4 regions of the Glutamicibacter sp. AOP5-A2-18 genome follow, and region 1 is predicted to be linked to each of the others. Evidence: riboswitches for the same ligand, from Rfam matches in the RefSeq annotation. Region 1 holds a riboswitch; each other region holds the start of a gene.
What was found. Region 1 has a riboswitch for thiamine pyrophosphate ahead of ACT3RW_RS13200 (ECF transporter S component). Riboswitches for the same ligand answer to the same signal wherever they lie in the genome.
Positions count from the first base shown of each region.

Region 2: linked by a shared signal. The riboswitch ahead of thiO (glycine oxidase ThiO) and the one ahead of ACT3RW_RS13200 (ECF transporter S component) in region 1 are both predicted to bind thiamine pyrophosphate.
Region 3: linked by a shared signal. The riboswitch ahead of thiM (hydroxyethylthiazole kinase) and the one ahead of ACT3RW_RS13200 (ECF transporter S component) in region 1 are both predicted to bind thiamine pyrophosphate.
Region 4: linked by a shared signal. The riboswitch ahead of thiC (phosphomethylpyrimidine synthase ThiC) and the one ahead of ACT3RW_RS13200 (ECF transporter S component) in region 1 are both predicted to bind thiamine pyrophosphate.

Region 1 is NZ_JBQSVW010000001.1:2,750,807-2,756,805, reverse strand. Features, by position in the region: gene ACT3RW_RS13235 (Na+/H+ antiporter subunit A) at 1-62, shown strand, start outside; gene ACT3RW_RS13230 (Na(+)/H(+) antiporter subunit C) at 59-508, shown strand; gene ACT3RW_RS13225 (Na+/H+ antiporter subunit D) at 505-2,106, shown strand; gene ACT3RW_RS13220 (Na+/H+ antiporter subunit E) at 2,120-2,752, shown strand; gene ACT3RW_RS13215 (monovalent cation/H+ antiporter complex subunit F) at 2,749-3,015, shown strand; gene mnhG (monovalent cation/H(+) antiporter subunit G) at 3,015-3,416, shown strand; gene ACT3RW_RS13205 (DUF4235 domain-containing protein) at 3,505-3,756, opposite strand; TPP riboswitch at 3,831-3,955, shown strand; gene ACT3RW_RS13200 (ECF transporter S component) at 4,021-4,641, shown strand; gene ACT3RW_RS13195 (ATP-binding cassette domain-containing protein) at 4,638-5,999, shown strand, end outside.
Region 2 is NZ_JBQSVW010000001.1:2,368,361-2,374,359, reverse strand. Features, by position in the region: gene ACT3RW_RS11365 (GNAT family N-acetyltransferase) at 1-153, shown strand, start outside; gene ACT3RW_RS11360 (OsmC family protein) at 158-589, shown strand; gene ACT3RW_RS11355 (mechanosensitive ion channel) at 926-2,134, shown strand; gene ACT3RW_RS11350 (GNAT family N-acetyltransferase) at 2,218-2,691, opposite strand; gene ACT3RW_RS11345 (nuclear transport factor 2 family protein) at 2,630-3,193, opposite strand; TPP riboswitch at 3,274-3,378, shown strand; gene thiO (glycine oxidase ThiO) at 3,376-4,503, shown strand; gene thiS (sulfur carrier protein ThiS) at 4,500-4,745, shown strand; gene ACT3RW_RS11330 (thiazole synthase) at 4,748-5,566, shown strand; gene ACT3RW_RS11325 (ThiF family adenylyltransferase) at 5,566-5,999, shown strand, end outside.
Region 3 is NZ_JBQSVW010000001.1:45,197-51,195, reverse strand. Features, by position in the region: gene ACT3RW_RS00255 (hypothetical protein) at 1-898, shown strand, start outside; gene ACT3RW_RS00250 (GntR family transcriptional regulator) at 895-1,260, shown strand; TPP riboswitch at 1,298-1,392, shown strand; gene thiM (hydroxyethylthiazole kinase) at 1,382-2,176, shown strand; gene thiE (thiamine phosphate synthase) at 2,169-2,810, shown strand; gene thiD (bifunctional hydroxymethylpyrimidine kinase/phosphomethylpyrimidine kinase) at 2,807-4,234, shown strand; gene ACT3RW_RS00230 (uracil-xanthine permease family protein) at 4,264-5,541, shown strand; gene ACT3RW_RS00225 (sugar porter family MFS transporter) at 5,764-5,999, shown strand, end outside.
Region 4 is NZ_JBQSVW010000001.1:2,596,529-2,602,527, forward strand. Features, by position in the region: tRNA gene ACT3RW_RS12485 (tRNA-Met) at 1-48, opposite strand, end outside; tRNA gene ACT3RW_RS12490 (tRNA-Thr) at 96-167, opposite strand; gene ACT3RW_RS12495 (ISL3-like element ISPfr2 family transposase) at 431-1,756, opposite strand; gene ACT3RW_RS12500 (putative quinol monooxygenase) at 2,321-2,632, opposite strand; gene ACT3RW_RS12505 (GlxA family transcriptional regulator) at 2,741-3,682, shown strand; tRNA gene ACT3RW_RS12510 (tRNA-Thr) at 4,320-4,391, shown strand; TPP riboswitch at 4,567-4,676, shown strand; gene thiC (phosphomethylpyrimidine synthase ThiC) at 4,672-5,999, shown strand, end outside.

The DNA.
Region 1 (5,999 bases):
GACGTAGCCCGGTGGACCGCCATGACTTTGTACAAGCCTCACAGACAGGAGTTGGCCGATGAGCGTGAACATCACCTTTCTCGTGATTACCGGTGTGCTGCTTGCCTGCGGTTTCTACCTAGTACTTGAACGAACCCTGACCCGTGTGTTGTTAGGCATCATGCTTTTAGGCAACGGCATCAACCTGCTGATCCTGACCACCGGTGGCCGGCGAGGCATTGCCCCGCTGTTCAAACCCGAAATTGCAGCCGAAGAATATTCAGATCCACTGCCGCAAGCATTAATCTTGACGGCAATCGTCATCACCTTCGCGGTGACAGCATTCTTGCTCGCCATGATCTATCGGTCGTGGACGCTGACCAGTGCCGATGAGCTGGCCGATGACACCGAAGATATTAAGGTGTCGCAGAAGACAGCCTACGACGAAGAGGAAGACTCGCCGGTGGCAGAGGATACGACCGAATTCGTTGACGAAGAAGGCCGACCAGTACGTGAGGGGGAAGAGTGAATTTTCTAGATCTAGCCCCCCTGGCCGTAGTCCTTCCGATCATTGGCGCCGGTGCCGCGTTCCTGGCCCGCCGCCAGGTGCGCACCCAACGACTGATCACCATCGGCATCCTGTGCCTGACCTTGCTTTTGGAAGCAGGCATGGTGGCAGCCGTCTGGGGCGGAGAAAGTTATGCCATACACATCGGTGGCTGGGAGTCACCCTTCGGCATCGCACTGATGGTTGATGGCTTCAGCTCCTTTATGCTGCTGATTTCCACCTTGGTGTCACTGGCAGTGTTGTTCTTCGCTACCAGTCAGGGTCTAGCCGACGGGGATGAACCCGGACCAGTCTCGGTATTCCACCCGGCCTACCTGATTCTACTGGCCGGTGTGTCTAACGCCTTCCTGGCAGCGGACCTCTTCAACCTCTATGTCGGATTCGAAATCCTGCTCACCGCCAGCTACGTGCTGCTCACCTTGGGTGCCACAGCTGAACGCATTCGCGCCGGTACTACCTACGTGGTGGTTTCGGTGGTTTCCTCGGTGGTCTTCTTGATGGCCATCGCCATGATCTACGCCGCCACCGGAACGGTGAATATGGCGGACCTCGCGGTGAAGCTGCCACAGTTGGATCAAGGCCCGCAGCTGATCTTGCATGTATTGCTGTTGATTGCCTTCGGCATCAAGGCCGCGGTGTTCCCGCTGTCTTTGTGGCTTCCCGACTCCTACCCAACCGCTCCGGCACCGGTGACCGCCGTGTTCGCAGGGTTGCTGACCAAGGTGGGCGTGTATGCCATCGTGCGTACCGAAACCTTACTGTTCCCCGGAGGCGAAGTACGCGCCGGACTGATGGTGGCCGCAGCGCTGACCATGGTGGTCGGTATTCTTGGTGCATTGGCCCAGACGGACATCAAACGTATGCTGTCCTTCACGCTGACCAGCCACATCGGTTACCTGATCTTTGGTGTTGCTATCGGCACCCCACTAGCCATCGCGGCAACCATCTACTACGTAGGTCACCACATTATTGTGCAGACCTCGTTGTTCATGGTGGCCGGCCTGATTGAACGTCGTGCAGGTAGCTCGAATGTCACCAAGCTCGGCTCGCTAGCCAAACTTTCCCCGGCGCTGTCGCTGCTCTTCTTTATCCCCGCGATCAACTTGGGCGGCATCCCACCGTTCTCCGGATTCTTGGGGAAGTTCGGATTGCTGCACGCCGCAGTACAGGATGCTGACCCATTGACCTGGATTGTTGTTGGCGCTGGTCTGCTCACTAGCTTGCTGACGCTGCTGGCCATCATCCGTGTTTGGGCCCGTGTGTTCTGGCGACGCGCTACCGATGCTGAAGTTCCAAACCAAGAACTAGTGGAACAGGCCGCCTCAGTAGCTATTGAGACTGCTGCTGGTGGAGCGCAAAATCCGGCATTGGGTCTGAAACTGGCCAAGGAGCTTGAAGCCGATTCTTTGCCGTGGGGAATGCGCTATTCCACCGCGTCACTCGTTGTAGCCGGCATTGCGTTGACCGTATTTGCTGGACCAATCTTCGAGTTCTGTGAACGGGTCGCAGCTGAGCTCATTGCTCGCGAACCATATATCAGTGCGATCTTGCCATTGTGATTAGGGGGGGACGATGTCGACTAAAAACCTGAAGCACAGAGATCAGCGTATCCATGATGCGCTTGATACTTCTGGCGTCCGTCACCGGGCAACACTCAAACAGGAATGGCCGCTGCTGGCGTTGCTGATCTTTGTCTGGGCAGCCCTCTGGCAAGACTTCTCGCCGGCGAATCTGATCTTCGGTGTCATCGTTGCGCTGATAATTGTCACGCTCTTCCCGCTGCCGCCGGTGGTCCTTTCGGGCCGTGTGAACGTCTGGTACTGCTTTGAACTGTTTATCTGGTTCATCGGTCAAGTATTTGTGGCAAGTTTCCAAGTGGCACGACTGGCGATCTTCCGGGGAAAGAAAACCCGCAGTGGAGTGATCGCCGTGGAGTTGCGTACCGACTCGGATTTGATTGTCACCGCGGTGGGACATGTACTGACGCTGATTCCTGGATCATTTGTTATCGACGTTGACCGGCGCTCATCAACGCTGTACTTGCACTACATCAACATCGAATCGAGATCCGACATGGAACGGGCCCGCGAAGCGGTGCGCGACATTGAACGTCGAGTGATCATGGCGATGGGTAGCCACGATGAATTTGAAGCAATCAAGCACGAATGCGGTCCAATTCTTGGTCGAGTAGGAGGCAAAAAATGATGACAATCGTGATGTGGATTTGCGGCATCATGCTGGGTCTAGCCACCGTTGCGTGCTTGATCCGCGTTGCCAAGGGCCCCTCGATTCTTGACCGAGTCTTAGCCTTGGACGTGATGCTGCTGATCATTTCCGTGGCGTTGTGCTTGGAAATGGTCTTCAACCGCCACACCGACTACCTGTTGTTTGTCGTTGTTGCGTGCACCTTGGGCTTCATTGGCTCGGTTACGGTGTCGCGGTACGTCTCGGATCAGAGGAACGCCTAATGGAATTGTTCCTCGATATTCTTGTCGCCGTCCTGCTGATCACCGGCTGCCTCATGTCGCTGATTGCCGGTATCGGTCTGCTTTCATTCCCCGACATGCTCACTCGGATGCACGCCGCCACCAAACCGCAAGTACTTGGCTTTCTGCTGATCTTCACCGCGCTAGCAATTCACTTGCGTAGCTGGAGTGTGGTTCCAGTATTGTTCCTGGCTTGGGGGATGCAGCTACTGACCGCTCCCGTATCCGCACATATGATTGGGCGCGCTGGTTACCGAACCAAGCACGCTGCCAAACAATCTCTCTACGCCGATGAACTGAGGCAAGTAGTGGACACGGTATCTGACGCACCGGCCACCGCGTCTGTTGAAGTCTCTAGCGAAGAGTCGAAGGACTCAAAGTAAAACTGAGCAGTGAAAAACTGAGCAGTGTAAAACTGAACAAAACAAAAAGGAACGGCCCACCATTGGTGGGCCGTTCCTTGAGCATTAGCTACTTGCTGAACCGTGCGACAACCTTGTTGGTGCCACGGTCTGCCAAGACCTGGATGGTCGCTGCGACAATCGATGAGAAGATCGCGAATCCGAGCGCCTGACGGAATGAAGCCTCTGCAGCTTCTTCGCTACCCTTGCGGGGAGCCTTATTTCCGGTGACGCCCTTCCACAGCTGATCAACTAGCTTGCTGCCGAGCAAACCGGCGCCAATCGAAATTCCGGTGGTGGCAAGTTTCTGTACTGTGTTCATATTGCCCTCGCTTCAACGTCGTAACTTATCTTTCCTCTGCCCAGCATACCTGCGGTAAGGTGGGGGAGCAGTAATTTTTCCGACAGGGGAGCGTCAGACTTCAAAAAAGAAGTCGCCAAGACGCTGAGAGTGCGATAGATCGCAGACCCTCGAACCTGCTCCGGCTAGTACCGGCGAAGGAAGTCGAGCATCTCGGATGCGGACGGGTGTAGCACTATGCCATCAGTCCGTACATCTCCCCTCCTAAATATAGGAGGACCACCCATGAACCAAGTAGTCGCAAAACAGCGAACCAGCTGGCGCGTTGTCGACATCGTCGTAGCCTCAGTAATCGCCGTAGCCTCAGGAGTGATCTTCTGGGCTTGGAGCGCAGGCATGCCGCTGTTCTCGCTAGCTTTTGTTGCCTTCCCACCTGCCGCTGCACTGCTGACTGGCGTATGGCTCTTCCCAGCGGTACTCGGTGCCCTGATCATCCGCAAACCAGGTGCAGCAGTGTTCTGCGAATTACTGGCAGCCATTATCGAGGCATTGCTGGGATCTCACTACGGTCTGAGCGTCATCGTTTCCGGGCTGGTCCAGGGCCTTGGTGCTGAATTGGTCTTTGCCATCTTCCGCTACCGTAAGTGGAACCTGAGCGTTGCGCTCATTGCAGGTTTTTTCACCGGCATCTTCGCCGGTATTTCCGAAGCCTACATCCTGGCGTACTACGTGGAATACACCTCATCACTAAAGATCTTGCACGTGCTGATCACCGGCGTCTCTGGACTGATCATCGCTGGTCTGCTGTCTTGGCTGGCCACCCGTGGATTGGCTAAGACCGGTGCACTGAGCGCACTGGCTAGCCGCCGTGCTCACCTCGAGTCCGGGAAACTGGACGCCAAATGAGTTCGCTGGCTAACCGTGGCGCTGACGCTCAAACTCGGCGGGGCGCCGAGATTTCTGCGCGTGGTTTTAGCTGGCAGCATGCCGAAAGAACAACTCCCGCGGTTTCCGGTTTAGACCTTAATATTCAGGCCGGCCAGAAAGTACTTCTTGTTGGTCCTTCCGGTGCGGGAAAGTCGACCTTGCTACATGCTCTGGCGGGGTTGTTGGAAGTCGACGAGTCGCAGCAAATGCGTGGCGAGCTACTCATTGACGGGGCTGATGCCTTTGCTCGCCAACGCCCGGTTGGGCTGATGCAGCAAGACCCGGAGACCCAAGTGGTGCAGAGCCGGGTAGCTGATGATGTCGCCTTCGGGGCCGAGAATCTTGCTGTAGCTCCCGAGGTGATCCGTGAGCGCATCCCAGAAGTATTGGACGCTGTAGGTCTAGGCATGCTCTCCTTTGACCACCGGACCCAAGAACTATCCGGAGGACAGAAACAGCGACTGGCTCTGGCCGGTATCTTGGCCATGCAGCCAGGATTGATGCTCCTTGATGAGCCGACCGCCAACGTGGACCCAGAGGGGATCGGTCCCTTGCGCGATGCCGTGCTTAATGCGGCACAGCTCAGCGGGGCCACCGTGCTGGTAGTTGAACACCGGTTGGAAGTCTGGGCCCAGCACATGGACCGCATCATCGTCCTTGAGCCAGGTGGCGGAGTAGCCCATGATCTGAGCCCGCAACAGCTCATGGAGGATCAGCAGCTTCGCGCTGAACTCGCTTCGGCCGGTCTGTGGGTTCCCGGCTACCTGCCACAAATCCAACAAGTGACACTCCAGCCGGGAGGAACCTTGCTGGAGGCCAAAGACTTGGTGTGCGCCCGAGCTGAGCAAGCACCGCGCACCCGCCCGGTTAACCTACAAGTCCGCGCAGGCACCGCAACGGTCATCCGTGGTGAAAACGGTGCAGGTAAATCCACCTTGGCACTCACCGTTGGTGGCTTGCTCGCTCCTGTCGCAGGACAGCTTGATGCAAGCGAGCAGCTAGCCAATGGTCTTGGCAGCTCACCGTTTAGCTGGAAAGCTGGTGCGCTGATTGGTCGGATCGGTTCAGTGTTCCAAGAACCTGAGCACCAATTTGTGGCGCAAACCGTCCGTGAAGAACTAGCTTTTGCTCCGTTAAGAGCCAAAGCCAGTGGCGGGCGAGAACTGAAATACGAGCCGGAACAAGTTGAGCAGTTAGTGCAGTCACTGCTGGTGCGCTTGGGTCTGGAACATCTTGCTGACGCAAACCCATTCACGCTCTCCGGAGGAGAGAAACGTCGGCTATCCGTAGGCACCGTGTTAGCCGCTTCTCCAGACGTATTGATCCTTGACGAACCA
Region 2 (5,999 bases), 380 kb from region 1:
AACGTTGAGGTGCATCTGGACGCCCAGCGTGTGCTGGCCATTGAATTTTTCAGCAACTCCGGATTCAGCTTCATTGCTGGGGGCGACGGGGCGGCTTCACCGAGGACCGTATTACGTCACGAATGCTCACCGGCAGATAACGTGGCACGATAGTTTCATGAGTGAAAATAGCCGCGCACTTCGCGAAGTAAACGTCCAGCGCACCGAGTCAGGCAAGTATGTTGCAACCAGTGCCGCCTCCGGTGCGAGCATTGAATTTGGTCAGGGTGAGGGTCTGCTCTCGCCGGTTGAATTGTTGCTGGCAGCCATTGCTGGTTGCTCTTCAATCGACGTGGACGTGGCAACAACTCGACGTAGTGAGCCAGAAAAATTTGATGTTCAGGCAAGTGGATACAAGATCACTGAAGACGGCGCAAGCCGTATGGATGACATTCACCTTGGCTTTGATCTTAAGTTCCCGGATACCGAAGAGGGGCGCAAAGCCGCCGGTATGGTGGAGCGAATCGTCAAGCTATCTCACGACAAATATTGCACTGTCTCTCGCACCGTCGAGCTCGGTGCCTCCGTGGTCAGCGAAGTGGTTGAGTAAGTCCCTTGGAGTCGATTTGGGACTTGCTGAATAACTCTTGATCTAAGAAACCGCAAGTCACTCAAGTGAATTCACTGATTTGAAGATTTGATAAGTTTCAAAAAATTTTGTGATTCAGTTGTGTCTCAGGTCACTATGTGCGAATTTCGCTGCAGGCGCCCATTTTTGCTTCGAATACCGCACTAAGACCTGAATATATCCAATGAGCGTTGGCTGGGAGTTACAGTCTTTGCCCTAGTCAGCGTAGTTCCTTCATCGTAGGGTCGACTTGTCCCTACGTTGAAGGAGCGGAAAATGCAGTCTGGGAACATCTTAGGCAACATAGACTGGGCGTCAATGCTACAGAAAGTAGCCATTGCGCTCGTCATTCTCATCATTACTTGGCTTGTAGCGCGAATAGTTCGTTGGGCTGCCGGCAAATTAGTGAGCAGAGTGAAGTTCTTGCAGAAGCAAGGAAATGACGGAACTCAAATAGGGCAATCCCTCGGCAAAGTTGCCGGGCTGATTGTCTGGCTCTTTGGCCTCGTCGCTATCCTCCAGGTCTTCTCGCTTTCAGAAGTTCTTTCACCGGTGCAGGGCCTGCTCGGTGGAGTCATGGCATTTATCCCGAATCTGATCGGTGCCGGCTTCATCTTCTTCATTGGCTATGTCATCGCAAATATCGTTCGACAGCTGCTGAATACCGGACTGGGAACGGTGGACTTTAGTGGTCTCGTTCGCAAGCTGACTCCAGCCAACGAACCCGTAGACGAAGTTCAGTCACGCGAAGCTCAGGCGAAGATCGTTGGAATCATCTCCAACATTGTGTTTGCACTGATCCTGCTTGTTGTTGCTATCTCGGCACTGCAGGTCTTGGGTATCGCGGCAATTTCGGATCCTGCCCAACAGATGTTGCAGCTGGTCTTCACCGCCATCCCGCAGGTCATCATGGCCCTTGCACTATTGGCAGTTGGCGTATTGATCGCTAAGTTCGTAGGTCAGCTACTAGAAACCACCCTTCAGGGTGTGGGCACTGACCGTGTAGTTGCTGAGTGGGGCGTAGTCCCAGACGGCAAGAGCGCATCGGGAATCATCGCTGGAATCGTCAAGATCGCCATTATTCTGTTCTTCGGCGTGATGGCAGCACAGATGCTGAACTTCCCAGCAATAACCAACATCCTCAATGAAATTCTGAGCCTTGGTGGCAAGATCCTCTTCGGCGCAGCAATCATCGCGGCAGGTTTTGTTATTGCCAACGTGATCGGCAAGTTCTTGGGTGAAACCACGGCTTCGAAGATCATCCGATACACCGCGATCGCTTTGTTCGTGGCAATGGGCCTGAAGTACATGGGCATCGCTGACTCGATCATCAACATGGCCTTCGGCGCAATTGTTATCGGCGCAGCTCTTGCAGCAGCGCTGGCCTTCGGCCTCGGCGGACGTGACGCAGCGGCTCGTACGCTGAACAAGATTGATACCGACAAGGTGGTCTCCAACGAACCAGGTTCGGTACCGCCGGCTCCGCCAGCACCACCGACGACTCCACCTACGACGCCGGGTATCTAACCACCTAGATCAAAACAGCAGGGACAAATAGAAAGTCGTGGAATCCTTTTAGGATTCCACGACTTTTCTGCGTGTCATTAAACTTACTCAGTTAGGTTCAACGGCAACGGAACTACAGACGACACGGGATCATCACGAAGACGTGCGTAAGTGAAAACATCAATACGCTCACCGTCGATCAGGAATTTGCCCCGCTCAACACCTTCACGCAGAAAACCATTCCTTTCAGCGACGTGCCGGGAGCCTGGGTTATTTGCGCGTAACCCTAATTCCAAGCGGTAGATGTCTTGCTCCTCAAAGAGATAATTCGCCAGGGTAGCCACAGCCCGAGTAGTCAGCGACTGCCCTCTAAATGCCTGATGCATCCAATACCAAATCCATGCATTCTTATTACTTGAATCTAAGGTGCCGCAAACTAAGCCGATCAATCGCCCGTTCTTCGTGATGGCCAACGGACATTGACGTCGCCAATCAGCTAGTAGGGCGCCAACATATTTACGGGCGTTTACGGGCGTTTGCGGGAGTGCTGGCCTCACCTTGACGATGCATTTCTGCATCAGAGGTAAAGGCTTCAAAAACCGCGTCGGCATCTGACACCCTGAGCTTTCGAACGCTAATTTCATCGCCGGTATTTTCTACTTGCGCATTGGTGGTATCGCGTTCTTTGTCGGTTGCCGTTGCGCTCAGTGTTCCTTGGTGAAAGAGCATTTGCCAGCGGCCCTGATCGTGGAACCACAGGGAAGTGCGATGACTTGCCCTGTGACCGAAGGTGGACCACCGGAGCAACACAAGGTTTGTTGACAGTTGTGTACCAACAGGGTCATGAACCTGTCCTGCGCTGCCACCAGAATCCTCAGCGACCAACAATCTAAGAATCTGTTCTCGGTTGTAGGTACGTCCGCTGGCTCCAATCTCACCAAAGTTCTTGTGCAATAGAAGACTCAGCTGGTCAGGGTTGTTGCGAATCGTAGGAGACAGTAGCTGCTGCTCAAACTCAACGATGGTTTCCAACAACGTGGAACCAGCAACCAATTCAGCGGGATACTTCGGAAGCGACATGTTTGTAAGTACATCACAGAAGATGACGGAACAAAGTCCGCCGTAGTTCGCTTTTATGAGCTGGGTCATGCTTATAATCGCAACATCTCCGCGGGAGCCTGAATCGACCAGGCTGAGAGGGCACTGAGCCGACCGCTATACCTGATGCGGGTCATGCCGCCGTAGGAAGGAAGCGTGCGCCTATGCATGTCAACATCGTTGGTGCCGGAATCATCGGCCTAGCCACAGCGTTTGAGCTCAGCTCGCGCGGGCACACTGTCTGCATTATTGATCCTTCACCCGGCCAAGGCGCCAGCCATGCTGCCGCAGGAATGTTGGCGCCGGCAGCAGAAACCGTCTGGGGCCAAGGACCACTGCATCAGATGTTGGCCGCCTCCAACAAGAGCTATCCAGATTTTGTGAACAGGATTCAAGCGATCTCGGGCCAGCGTCCCGACTATCTGACAAGCTCAACCTTGGTGGTAGCGGCAGAACCCGCGGACCGTGAAGCCCTACACGAGCTGGTGGAATTACAAACTTCCTTAGGCCTGTCAGCTCAAAAGCTGTTGCCCAGCCAAGCGCGAAACCTAGAGCCTGCGCTGGCCAGAAACATTGCTGGTGCGGTGCTTTGCGAGGATGATCATCAAATTGACCCTCGCTCGGTGGTACGAATTCTTCTGGAGTATTTCCAGTCGGATCTCGTGCTTGAACAGTGTGTTGAAGTGATCAAGGATGACAAGAATCAAACCACGGCCGTGCTGACGTCTTCAGGTACAAGACTGGAAGCAGAGCAAACAATTCTCTGTACTGCCCTAGGAACGGTTAGGGGAGTTCAACCAGCTCCCGTACGCCCGGTTTATGGTGACATCCTGCGGATCCAAGGCCCACCCGGCCCTGCATTAGTGACCCGAATTATTCGAGGCATCGTGCACAGAGAAAATGTCTATCTGGTTCCGCGCAAAGACGGAAGTCTTGTTCTCGGAGCCAGCGTGCGCGAAGACGGGAATCCACAAGTCAACGTTGGCGCCATGTACAACTTGTTGGATAACGCTCGCAGACTTGTTCCCGGCATCTCTGATTGCTCGCTGAACGAGGTCATTGCCAGAGCTCGTCCTGCAACTGCCGATGACCGCCCGCTAATCGGTCGTATAGATCCAGGGCTGGTGATCTCCACCGGCTATTCACGTCACGGAGTGCTACTCAGCCCGTTGGGATCAACGCTCACCGCTGACCTGACAGAAAACCTGCCGGCCAGTGCGATGCTCAAGGACGTTGACCCGCACCGTTTCCCTACCTACTCATCCGACACACTTTTGGAGCAAAGTTCATGACTTCAATCAGCATCACGGTTAATAACCAACCCGTTCAGGTGGACGCAGGATTGTCCCTGCGTGAATTCATCGCCAGACACATCGGCAAGGAACTCGACAACGATTCCAAAGCCATTGACGGTAGCAAACTTGGACTGGCCGCCGCGGTCAATGGGACAGTGGTGCCGCGCAGCTCATGGAACGGATTTGCAGTGCAGAGCGGACACACAATCGAACTCGTCACGGCAGCACAGGGAGGCTGAACATGGAAGCGCAAGAGATAACAGAACTTAATGCAACCACGGACCCATTTGTTGTTGCTGGACGAACTTTTTCCTCACGCCTGATCCTAGGTACCGGAGGTGCTACCTCGCTGTCCACGCTGGAAAGTGCACTTCAAATTTCCGGGACAGAACTCACCACGGTAGCCATCCGCCATTTTTCAGCATCCGGTTCAGGCAACGTTTATGAGTTGCTGCAACGCAATGATGTGATTGCTTTGCCCAATACCGCTGGATGCTTCACCGCACGCGACGCCGTGCTCACCGCACAGCTGGCCCGCGAAGCGTTAGAAACCAACTGGATCAAGCTGGAAGTCATCGCTGATGAGGACACGCTGCTACCTGATCCATTGGAACTCTATTGGGCCACCGAACAGTTAGTGGCTGATGGCTTTGAGGTTTTTGCCTATACCAATGATGATCCCGCCCTGGCCCAACGCTTGCAGGATGCGGGAGTTGCTGCAATCATGCCTGCTGGCGCACCCATTGGCTCAGGTTTGGGGATCCTGAATCCACACAATATTTCCACCATAGTTTCGCGTTCCAACGTTCCAGTCATTCTTGACGCAGGGGTGGGTACCGCCTCGGATGCGGCGCTTGCCATGGAACTTGGCTGCGATGCAGTACTGCTAGCTAGCGCAGTGACCCGGGCGCACAATGCTCCACTGATGGCCGCCGCAATGCGCGACGGAGTTAAAGCCGGTAGGGCGGCATACTTGGCCGGCCGAATCCCCAAGCGCGATACCGCACTGGCCTCCTCACCTGAAGAAGGCATGATGCAAACGCTGGTCGGTGAGTTCTAATGACTCGCCCTGCATTGTGTGAACCGGCAACGGATTTTGAAGCCGGTGCGCTTGCACGCTACTCGCGACACCTCACACTTCCTGGGGTAGGCGAAGAAGGCCAACGGCGAATCCTCAACGCCAAAGTACTGATCATTGGAGCCGGAGGATTAGGCAGTCCCATCGCCAGTTATCTCATCGCGGCCGGCATTGGACATATAGGGGTGCTAGATGACGATAGTGTTGAAATATCTAATCTTCAGCGTCAGATCATTCATCGTGAAACCGATATTGGTAATCCCAAGGTCCACTCGGTGGCCAGAATAGCTCTAGAACACAACAGCGATGTCAAGGTGGAAGCCATTGATCAGAAGCTGAGCAAAGACAACGCTATTGAACTCTTCACCGACTACGACTTAGTTATCGACGGTAGCGATAACTTCGCCACCAGGTA
Region 3 (5,999 bases), 2.7 Mb from region 1:
AAACCAAGAACTACGCTCAATTTGGCTCAACCGGTTGCTACGAAATTGTGGTTGGCTGCTGACCAACATCATCGGTGCCGCAATCACCTACGCCGATCCGGTTCTGAGTTCCGGGTGGAACAAGGTGTCCATGTTTGCCGTCTTGGCTTTGGGCTTCGTGCTATTCGTCTGGGCTCCAAAGCATGCCGCACCGGAGGCCAATAGCCTGCGTAGCACCGCCTTCGCCCGGATGCGCAGCCACACGCTATCCGTTTCCTATTTTGCGAATACGTTCTTGATTATCGCCGCGTTGATTATCTGGCTTGCGGCCAGTGAACTCGTTGACCAAACGCCAGAGCCATTCGGTGAAGCCGGGGCCCGTGCTGTTGGCGCTTCCTTTGCGCTGCCATGGTCAGCGGCGGCGGTAGTCCTGTACCTAGTAATCTCTGCCGGCTTCGCGCTCTATGCACATTCACGAGCAAAGCTGGGGGCACTTTCTGAACCGAAGAGCCAAAATCTTCCGGTTTGGGTGTACACGATTGCAGCGCTGTTCATCGTCAGCGGGAGCATCTTGCTTTACGCCCCACAAACACTGAGCCCAGGGGCACAACAGCTACTCTCGCCATGGGTCACCTCGGCAATAATCGTGGGAACGTTGGTAGCCGCGGCCGGTTACTTCTGGTGGATCCGCCATTGCGCAGTCCCCTGGGACCTCACGGACGAACAGGAAATCTGGTATCGGCAAATCTTGGAGTTCCGAGCCTTACGAGTGCTCTGCAGTGCGTATTTCCTCTTGCCGGGCTTGGTCTCTTCCGATGAGCCAGCGGTGCTAGCCATAGGCATTGGGCTCTTCTGCATCCCAGCCTTACTAGTGGTCAATCGCCCGAAGGCGCGCCTGACCACGAGCGTGCGCGCATGAGCACCCAGATCACGGTAGATCTTGAGGCGGCTACCGCTCCTTATGAGCAGATCCGTTCGCAGATCGCGTCGCTGATTAACCTCGGCGAATTAGTGGCAGGTAGCAAGCTACCCACGGTCAGGGCGTTGGCCACAGATCTTGGGGTAGCTGCCGGAACAGTCGCTCGTGCCTACAAAGAGCTGGAAGCCGAAGGGCTCATTTCTTCAAGACGCAGGGCCGGCACGATAGTTAATGAACGCGCTACCCCCATCGAAGAGCATGAAGATCTGGTGGCGGCCGTAGACCACCTTTGGAAGCTAGCAGCAGCGCAACATGTCGATGCGGCGACACTTAAAGCGTTAGTGGCGAGACGTGAACGTTAAGAATTTGTTCTAGGCATTGCCACTGCGTACGCTCTAGATCAGTGACACGGGGTGTCGGAGAAGCCGACTGAGATGAAACCCGTCGAACCTGATCTAGTTCACGCTAGCGGAGGGATGTCGCATGACTCTGCCTACCGTTGCCCAAAAATACCGGCAACACTCCCCTTTAGTTTTTTGCCTGACGAATACCGTCGTCACCAATTTCACCGCCAATGTCCTACTGGCTTCCGGCGCTTCACCAGCCATGACTAATCTGCCTGGCGAAGCTGGCGGGTTTGCTGCCTTGGCTTCTGCAGTGCTGGTGAATCTAGGCACGCCAAGCACCGAGCAAATGGTGGCCATGGAGGAAGCGGTGCTCTCGGCGAGCGCAGCAGGCACCCCGTGGATATTGGATCCTGTGGCTGTCGGCGCCCTGTCGGTACGCACCGACTTCGCCCGACGCATAGTTCAAGAACATCCCACCTTGATCCGTGGAAACGCTTCGGAAATCCTCGCCTTGGCGGGCAAGGATGCCAGTGGCCGTGGTGTTGATGCGGCAGATACCGTGCAGGCTGCCCTCGATGCAGGACGCGAACTGGCGCAAGAACACGGCTGCGTTGTTGCTATCTCCGGCGAAGCCGATGCGATCATCGACGCTACCCGTACTGTACTGGTACACACTAACGGTATCGGGCTGACCAGAATCACCGGTGGCGGATGCGCACTAGGTGCCTTTAACGCTGGAATGCTCGCGGTGCACGAGGACCCCTTTGAAGCATCCATCGCCGCCCACGGTTTTTACGGTCTGGCCGCCGAAAAGGCACTGGCCGCAAGCACCGGACCGGGAAGCTTTGCGGTGGCGTTCCTTGATGCGCTAGCCGCCACGGAACCTGAAGAATTACAGACTTTGAAGTACGAGGAACTGAACCATGGATAATATCGGCGCCTACCTAGTAGCCAACACCGCCAGCTGCACTCCACGCACCACCCTGGAAGTCATCCAAGGAGCAGTAGCCGGCGGCATCGAATGGATTCAGCTGCGGGCCAAGGATGAGTCTGCCCGCGAATTCTTCGAACTGTCCTGCGCTGCAGCCCAACTAACCAAGGGCAAAGCCAAACTATTGATCAATGACCGGATTGACGTCTTCTTAGCTGCTCGCGCGGCCGGAGCTGCGGTCAACGGTATCCATATCGGGCAAAAAGACATTCCGGTGCGACTTGCCCGTGAGATTATCGGCGAAGGCATCATCGGTTTGAGCGCTTCCACCGATGAACAACTGGCCCAGGCGAATCTCGACGCGGAGGTCATCGACTATCTGGGTGTTGGTGCAGTGCGTGCCACTCCTACCAAAAAGGATCACCCAACCCCGTTGGGTCTTGACGGTTTTATCCGTGCAGCATCCTTGACCGAACTACCGTGTGTAGCCATCGGCGCCATTACCGCTCAGGACGCAGCTGCGATTCGCGCTGGCGGAGGGTCGGGCCTAGCGGTGGTTCGTGCCATCTGTAATGCCGAGGATCCGCAAACGGCCAGCGAGCAGCTCGTTTCAGCTTGGACGGTGGCACAGTGAAAAATATTCTCTCTATCGCCGGCTCTGATCCTTCCGGTGGTGCCGGTATCCAGGCGGATCTAAAAGCCATTGCCGCTAACGGTGGTTATGGCATGTGCGTGATTACGGCATTAACCGCGCAGAACACCCAAGGGGTCAGCGCAGTACAAGCCATTGATGGTGACTTTGTCCTAGCCCAGTTGGAATCCGTTAGCGCTGATATACAGATTGACGCCATCAAGATTGGCATGCTGGCCAATGCTGAAGTAATCCGCGCGGTCAGTAGTTGGCTGGATACCGTAGATGCGCCGGTCGTTCTAGATCCGGTGATGGTAGCCACGAGCGGAGACCGATTACTAGAAGATGAGTCGGCACTCGATTCACTGCTGGACCGCGCCTGCGTCATCACCCCTAACCTGCTCGAGCTCGCAAGCTTGCTACGCGAGGCTGCTGCCACACAATGGCCACAAGTCCTAGAGCAGGCACAGCGACTGGCCGCCAAGCACGACGTTCTGGTTTTGGCCAAGGGCGGGCACCTGGCTGGAGACCTCTGCCCTGATGCGCTAGTTAGTTCCACTGGAGTGCTGGCCGAGTTCAGCAGTCCAAGACACCAGACCAAAAACACCCACGGCACCGGCTGCACCCTCTCCAGCGCCTTGGCCACTATCTACGCCACAGACGGTGACTGGATACAGGCTCTTGAGAAGTCCAAGGCCTATCTGGTGCGCGCTATCGGCGCAGCCGACCAACTCACTGTGGGTAGCGGGCATGGCCCGGTGAATCACTTTGTGGACTTCTTCAGCGAAGCAGATCCCATGCAAGAGTGGTGGCAGCAAATTGATGGACTACGCGGGTCTATCGATGGGCTGGAATTCATCACCCAGTTATCCGATGGCACATTGGCCTCAGCAGACTTTGAGTACTACCTGTCCCAAGATGCCTTCTACCTTCAGCGTTACGCTCAGGTATTGGCCGAGGCCAGTGCCTTGGCCCCAGATCTCGAAGCGCAACGCTTCTGGGCTAGCTCAGCCAGTGCAATCTTGGAAGGTGAATTGCAGCTGCATCGCAGTTACCTCGCTGAAGGTACCGCGAACCCCAGTGCGATCACGCTGAACTATGTGAACCACCTGGCGGCGTCCAAACAAAGCTACGGGGAACTGATTGCCGCAATCCTCCCCTGCTACTGGCTATATCAAGACATTGGCAAGCGCCTAGCCGCAGCCAATCACGATCAACACCCCTTTGAAAAGTGGTTGAGCACCTACGCATCAGAAGAATTCGACCTAGCTACCGAGCAGGCCATCAACATGGTGCGCATGGCGTGGAAGCAGTCTGATGGTGCTCTGCGTGAGCGGATGAGGGTGGCATTTGTGCGATCTTCAGAACATGAGTTGGCCTTCTTCGATCAAGCACGACAGAACCGAGTAGAATTTTCTACGGTCTGAAACGCGCGGGCCACGATCTGGAGGATTGTATGAGCTGGAGCATTCACGGCAACGGAAAGACCATCAACCCGGGCGAAGTTGTCGCCCCGGAAGAACGGTTGCACTGGCCACAAACCATTTCCATTGGTGCCCAGCACATCCTGGCGATGTTTGGCTCCAGCATTCTGGTGCCAACCCTCACCGGCTTCCCGGTCACCACTACCTTGCTGTTTACCGGCTTGGCCACCATCATCTTCTTGCTGATGACCAAGAACAAGGTACCTAGCTACCTTGGCTCATCCTTCGCGATGATCGCTCCGGTCATTTCCACCACCCAGTCGCACAGCATGGCTGGTGCCCTTGGCGGCATCGTCATGACTGGCGCGTTGCTCTTTGTGGTGGGCCTGATTGTGCAGGCTACTGGTACCGGGTGGATCCACGCTTTGATGCCACCGGTAGTTATGGGCACCATCGTTGCGCTGATTGGCTTGAACCTCGCCAGCGCTACCTTGGCACCGATGACCGATTTCCCGCTGACTACATTCTTGACGGTGATTTTCACGGTACTGGCTACCGTGGCCTTCAAGGGTCTACTTGGACGCCTGTCGATTCTGGTTGGTTTGGTTCTTGGCTACCTGTTGGCATTGGTCCAGGGCCAGGTTGATTTCAGTGCCGTGGGTGAGGCGAGCTGGGTTGGTCTGCCACAGTTCACGACCCCAACTTTCCATCTTGATACCGCATTGATGTTCCTGCCGGCTGTTTTTGTGCTGATTGCCGAGAACATCGGGCACGTACGCACCGTGGGTGTGATGACCGGACGAGATCTCTCGAAGTTCAACGGTCGCGCACTGATGGCTGATGGTGCGGCCAGCGTTGTTGCCGGACTCGGTGGCGGTTCTGCCACCACCACCTATGCCGAGAACATCGGCGTAATGGCTGCATCTCGCGTGTACTCCACTGCCGCCTACTGGGTAGCGGCCATTGTGGCCATGGCGTTGGCCTTCCTGCCGAAGTTTGGCGCACTAGTGGGCACCATTCCGGTCGGAGTTATCGGCGGCTTGGGCATCGTGTTGTACGGCATGATCGGTATTGTTGGCGCGCGCCTTTGGATCGAGGCGAAGGTTGATTTTGGTAATCCGATCAACCTGATGACTGCTGGCACCGGACTGATCATCGCTATTGCTGTGACCAGTGATATTGCCTTTGGACAGTTCCAGCTTGGTGGTATCGCCTTGGGTTCCATCGCTACCTTGGTGGTCTTCCACTTGATGCGCACGGTGGCGAAGCTGCGTGGCAATGACCTCGCTGACACTTCGAAGGAATCCTGAGAGTTTAAAAATATTTTTCAGCCGGCCGGTGTTGCGAGTTTGCTCGTGACACCGGCCGGCTTTTCTTTGCAATCTCCCTACTGGTTAGGCACGAGAGGTGAGTAGGGGAGGTCAATTCTGAGTGGCACATGTAAGGACTCCTTCCAAAATGTGATGGTTATCCCATCAAAAACTGAAAATTACGGATTTTGACCCCGTCTAAATCAGATAGCATGGCTCATTGTGACTGCGACAACATCAGACGGAAAACTCTCCGCGCGACTCATCTTCATCGCCCTTGGGGCGGCATTAGGTGGGTTCGTTTTTGGATATGACTCATCAATCGTTAACGGCACCGTGGACGCTGTCGAGCACGAATTCGGGCTCAACGCGGTAACCATCGGTTTCACTGTTTCCTGCGCCTTACTCGGCGCAGCTCTAGGCGCATGGATTGCAGGTGTGGTCTCCGAACGTGTAGG
Region 4 (5,999 bases), 150 kb from region 1:
ACCTCACGATTATGAGTCGTGCGCTCTAACCAGCTGAGCTACGCCGCCACAAGTGAGAAGCAATCCAGTAGAAGCCAAGACTACTTCTCACTCAGAGCCCCCTGCCGGAATCGATCCGGCGACCTCGTTCTTACCAAGAACGCGCTCTACCACTGAGCTAAGGGGGCAACGAGTAAATACTCTACACGGCTTTGGGCACAAAGAAAAATCGTCATTCGCCTCCAATGAATTTCGGACCGCGTCGCGTTACCCCAAGTCAACGCATGTTTCTAGAAGACGTAGTGCTGACATGGAACGAAGGTTGGCACAAAAGCGCATAGGTGACGATGCTCACTGGAGCATTAGTAGTGGTCAATTTGGTAATTTCCAGCCTTCGGAAAGCGCTGCACGAGTTCCTTTTCTAACGACCAAGCGGTGCCACTTTCCTGGCTCATCCCAAGCGGGGGTGTAGGAGTTGGGGTCTGAAGCCGCCGGTCTCGAGCAGGCTTCGGGCGATGTAGTTGGTCAGGTTGCGGAACCCGAGTGCGGAGCCGCGCAGGTGTTCGAGCCGTCCGTTGAGCGCCTCGGTCGGCCCGTTGCTGGTGCCGGGTCGTTCGAAGTAGGCGAGCACGTCAGCGGCTCGCTTCTTCAGGGTCCGGCCCAGGGTGGTGAGCTCGGTGAGCACCTTGGGGACGCCGGCGCTGAGGTCGGTGATCAGCTTCTCCATGAGCTCGCGGCCACGTTGCCGGTCCTCGTGGCGATAGGCGGCGATCATGCGCTGGTAGACACCCCAGGTCGCCTCGACCTCGACGTGAGCGTCATCAACGAACAGCGCGCGTAGCCTGTCGCTCTGCTTGTCGGTGAGCAGGTCCGCGCCGGTGTGCAGCGTGCGCCGCGACTTGTAGAGCGGGTCGTCCCTGAACCCACGGTGCCCGTGGATCGCGAGTTGGACCCGGCGCCGGCACCTGTCGAGGGCGTCACCGGCCAGGCGCACGACGTGGAAGGGATCCATCACCGTGACCGCGTCCGGGATCTCCTCTGCAGCGGCGGTCTTGAACCCGGTGAAGCCGTCCATCGCGACCACCTCGACCGCGTCACGGAAGGCGTCGTCGCGGTCGGCGAGCCAGGTCTTGAACGCCGCCTTCGACCGGCCCTCGACCATGTCCAGCAGCCTTGCTGGGCCGGCGCCATCGCGGACCGGGGTGAGGTCGATGATCACGGTGACGTACTTGTCGCCACGCCTGGTGTGGCGCCAGACGTGCTCATCGACGCCAATGACCTTCACTCCCTCAAACCCCGTGGGGTCGTTGATCAGCAGCCGCTTGCCTTCAGCCAGGACCGCGTTGTTGGCGGTGTCCCACGCGACCCCGAGTCCCTCGGCGACACGGGCGACGGTGAGGTGTGCGACCACGATCCCTTCCAGCGCCCACCGCAGCCCGGTGCGCGAGAGCTTCGCGCGTGGCTCCGCCGCGGCGCTGGTGTCTTGGCGCCACACGTGTCCGCAGTCGGCACAGCGGTAGCGGCGCACTACAACTTCCAGCACGGTCGGTCGCCAGCCCAGCGGCTCGTGGGCCAACCGCCGGATCACGGTGTCACGAGCAGCGCCTTCGCTGCCGCACCGTCGGCACCACTGATCTGGTTCCACCACGCGGCACGCGAGGACCGCACGATCCGGTTCAAGTCGTTGTCCGGTCACGCTCAGACCGAGGCCGTCGAGTCGAGCGAAGGCGGTCAGGTCAGGGCTGCCGAAGCCGGCCGGCGGGGTAGCGTCGGACACGTCGAGGTCTTTCGGATGGATGGCGTAGGAACCTCCGTCGTCGGGAGACCTCGACGTCTATCTGCGGACCGACGCGCCCGGCCGACCTACACCGTCATCTGAGAAGACCCCTGAAACGTCTTCGACGACGACGGGACCTGCGAGGAGGAGGGCGCGGTGAGCTAAAGGAATGGAGCTTACTCGGCTTCGACGCCGCCGCAAGCTCCGGTGAAACGGTCGGTACTGGTCGGTCGTCGTCGGTCACCACCGGATGGCGGCGTCCCCCACGCTCGGCGTTTGCGCAGGTCAGCGGCTCGTTCGCCCAGTGGGCGCATCAAGTGATAGACGCAAAGCCGACGTGATTCGGTCGTCGGTTCGATTCCGACAGGCGGCTCCGGCGAACAGCCCCTGACCTGCGGAAACGCAGGGCAGGGGCTGTTCGGTTCTGGTGGTCGCGCGATGCGCTGGCCTCACGGCTCTGCCCGACACCGACGTCGCTCTCCTCTGCGACGGACCCCTCGCAGGCTGAGCGCTCGCGACCTGGCGACGGCTCGGCGGGGCGCGATGGTCTCGTGCGTTGGCGGACTACGGGAGCTTGGACGCGAGGACGTCGGCCGCCAGGATCTCGGGTGCTGCGCCGAGGAGGTGCTGGTTGGCCATCAGGGCTGCGACGATGGCGCCGTTGGCGTGGGCGTCGCGAGCGGCCTCGTCGGGGAATGCATCGAAGATCCAGAAGGTGTCGGCGTGGGTCCTGACCGCGAACCAGACAATCGTTCCTACTTCTTCGTTGGCGAGCGCGACAGCGCCGGTGAGCAGATCGGCGAGCGCGTCGTGCTGTCCATCGGCCGCGACGATCTTGGCGACGAAGGCATACGGAAGTGATGCGGGTGTGGACATGAGGGGTTCTCCTAGGTGTCGAGGTTTCTTGGTGAAGCGAGTTCAGTCTATGACGAAAAAGGGCATGTGAGAAGTGGCGTATACGGCAGTATTGCTATTGTTTACGTCATGCGTATTGGACTGATCGCGATCGACGGCTGCTTCGGTTCGGCTATCGCGTCGATCATCGACATCGTGCGGGTGGCCGACGGAGCCCGCGGCGATGTCGACCCGCGGATCGACCCGATCGAACTCGCCATCCTCGGACCGAAACGGCGAGTGACCACGACGGCATCGATGACCCTGTCGGTGGACCACCCGCTGTCGGAGTCCGGAGAGTTCGACGTGGTCGTCGTCCCTGCGCTTGGAACCCTTACGGCCGCCGCTACCAACGACGCCCTCCAGAGCCGAGATGCTCGTTCGGTCATCGCCTCGCTCGGGCGCCTCGACGAGGCGACCACCCGGATCGCCGCGGCGTGCACCGGCGTGTTCGCCGTCGCCGAGACCGGACGGATGCATCATCGGCGGGCGACGACCAGCTGGTTCCTGGGGCCGGAGTTCCTGAAGCGCTATCCGACCGTCGCCCTCGATCTCGACACCATGGTCGTGGTCGACGGGAACCTCGTCACCGCCGGCGCCGCCTTCGCCCACATCGACCTCGCGCTCTCACTCGTGCGATCGATCAGCCCCGACCTGGCCCAACATGTCGCCAAGCTCCTCATCATCGACGAGCGTCCGTCGCAGGCTGCCTTCGTCGCCTACGAACATCTCCGGCACGAGGACCCGATCGTCGTCGAGTTCGAACGCTTCGTGCGCGCCCGCCTGGACGAACCGTTCAACGTCGCCTTCGTCGCGCAGTCGCTCGGCACCAGCCGGCGCACCCTCGAACGACGAGTCCGTGCGGCGCTCAACCTCACTCCGCTCGGCTTCGTCCAACGGCTTCGCATCGAACGAGCTCGGCACCTCTCAGCAACCACGGACCTCACCTCCGCCGAGATCGCGCTACGGGTCGGCTACGCGAACGCCGAGACTCTGCGCTCCCTCCTGCGCAGGGAGCGACGCCGTTCCTGACCTATCGCCATGCCTTAGAACCACCTCTCAGCACGTCGCGTCGACGCTCCTGCGTCGCCTCTGGACGCCCCACTCGACACGCCCGCAGCACAGGCCATGCGACGTGCCCCGGCTTCCCGGACGGTCGGGGTTGGGTGGCTATGATGTCGCTGCGTTCTCGTCGAGAGGATCAGCAGACCCGATCAGGGTCGATTGGGATGAGACGCGAAGGCGGTCAGGTCAGGGCGGCCGAAGCCGGCCGGCGGGGTAGCGTCGGACACGTCGAGGTCTTTCGGATGGATGGCGTAGGAACCTCCATCGTCGGGAGACCTCGACGTCTATCTGCGGACCGACGCGCCCGGCCGACCTACACCCTCATCTGGGAAGAGCCACTTTCCTGCCGCTTGAGTCAGTGAAAATCACTTTTCCAACAACAAAACATCCGTACATCTTGATGCTTCGCAGTCAAAAGAGGCAAATATCAACATGTGCGAGGTCTGCCATTTTTCGCGGCGCAGACTACCCGCGTTCAGAACACCATCGAGCAACCGATCCCCTGGCGCGTTTTTCCTACTTGAGTAGGGGTCTTGTGACGTCAGCTACAAACTCGTTACGGATTTTGAAATCGCCAAAAACCTGTGTAGAGTATTTACTCGTTGCCCCCTTAGCTCAGTGGTAGAGCGCGTTCTTGGTAAGAACGAGGTCGCCGGATCGATTCCGGCAGGGGGCTCGAAATAAGAGAGACAATCTGCATTCAGACTGTCTCTCTTTTCGTCTATCTGGACTTATTTTCTTGGGCCCCGCTGCCACTTCGCTTCGCCCCCATCTTCCACTTCCAACGCTCAGACCTAGCGTCAAATTTTGGCGCCCATTCTTGTGCGCCGATTTTTTCATGCTAGTGTCGTCTCCGACCACACGGGAGCCCCATGGCAAGGGCTGAGATCGGGCTATCGCCGTCCGCGACCGTTGAACCTGTCCGGGTAATGCCGGCGAAGGAAGTGAGTTTCTCAATGGAACAATTTGAACAACATCCTGCCCACTCTCTCGCGTTCCGCGAATCGGAAGGGATCTCAGTTCCCGTCACGCAAATTCAACTTGCGGACTCCCCCAACGGCCAGCCAAATGAACCGCTACGGGTGTATCGCACCAGTGGTCCAGGTAGCGAACCAACTCAGGGACTGAATCCTTTTCGGGAACCGTGGATCATGGAACGAGCAGACGTTGCGGTCTATGAAGGCCGCGAACGCAATCTGCACGATGACGGGCGCTCAGCGGTCCGCCGAGGAACTGCCAGCGATGAATGGGCCGGACGCACGGCGCCACCACTACGTGCAGTTCAGGGGGCCACAGTAACCCAAATGCACTACGCACGAGCTGGGGTGATCACCCCTGAAATGCGATATGTGGCGGTTCGCGAAGAGTGCGATGTAGAACTGGTCCGCAGCGAGCTGGCGGCCGGGCGAGCAATCATTCCGTCCAATATCAATCACCCGGAATCTGAACCGATGATTATCGGCAAAGCCTTCTTGGTGAAAATCAATGCAAATATCGGCAACTCTGCGGTGACCAGCTCGATTGCTGAAGAAGTATCCAAGCTGCAGTGGGCCGCCAAATGGGGTGCAGACACCGTCATGGATCTATCCACCGGTGATGACATCCACACCACTCGTGAGTGGATCATCCGCAATTCACCGGTGCCCATCGGAACGGTGCCCATCTACCAAGCCTTGGAAAAGGTCAATGGCGAAGCCAACGCACTGACCTGGGAGATCTTCCGCGATACCGTCATTGAACAGTGTGAGCAGGGCGTGGACTATATGACCATTCACGCTGGCGTGCTCTTGCGTTATGTTCCTTTGACTGCCAACCGGGTTACCGGCATTGTCTCGCGCGGTGGGTCCATCATGGCCGGCTGGTGCTTGGCACATCACGAAGAGAATTTCTTGTACACGCACTTTGATGAGCTCTGCGAAATCTTCGCACAGTACGACGTTGCTTTCTCACTGGGTGACGGGCTTCGTCCCGGCTCCATTGCTGATGCCAATGACGCCGCGCAGTTCGCTGAGCTAGATACCCTAGCTGAGCTGACCAAGCGGGCCTGGAGGTACGACGTACAGGTCATGGTTGAGGGACCGGGACATATTCCATTCCATAAGGTCCGGGAGAATGTTGAACGCCAGCAGGAGTTGTGTGATGGTGCGCCCTTCTACACACTGGGCCCACTGGTTACCGATATCGCTCCGGGCTATGACCACATCACCAGCGCCATCGGCGCTACGGAGATCGCTCGATATGGCACAGCCATGCTTTGTTATGTCACACCCAAGGAACATCTGGG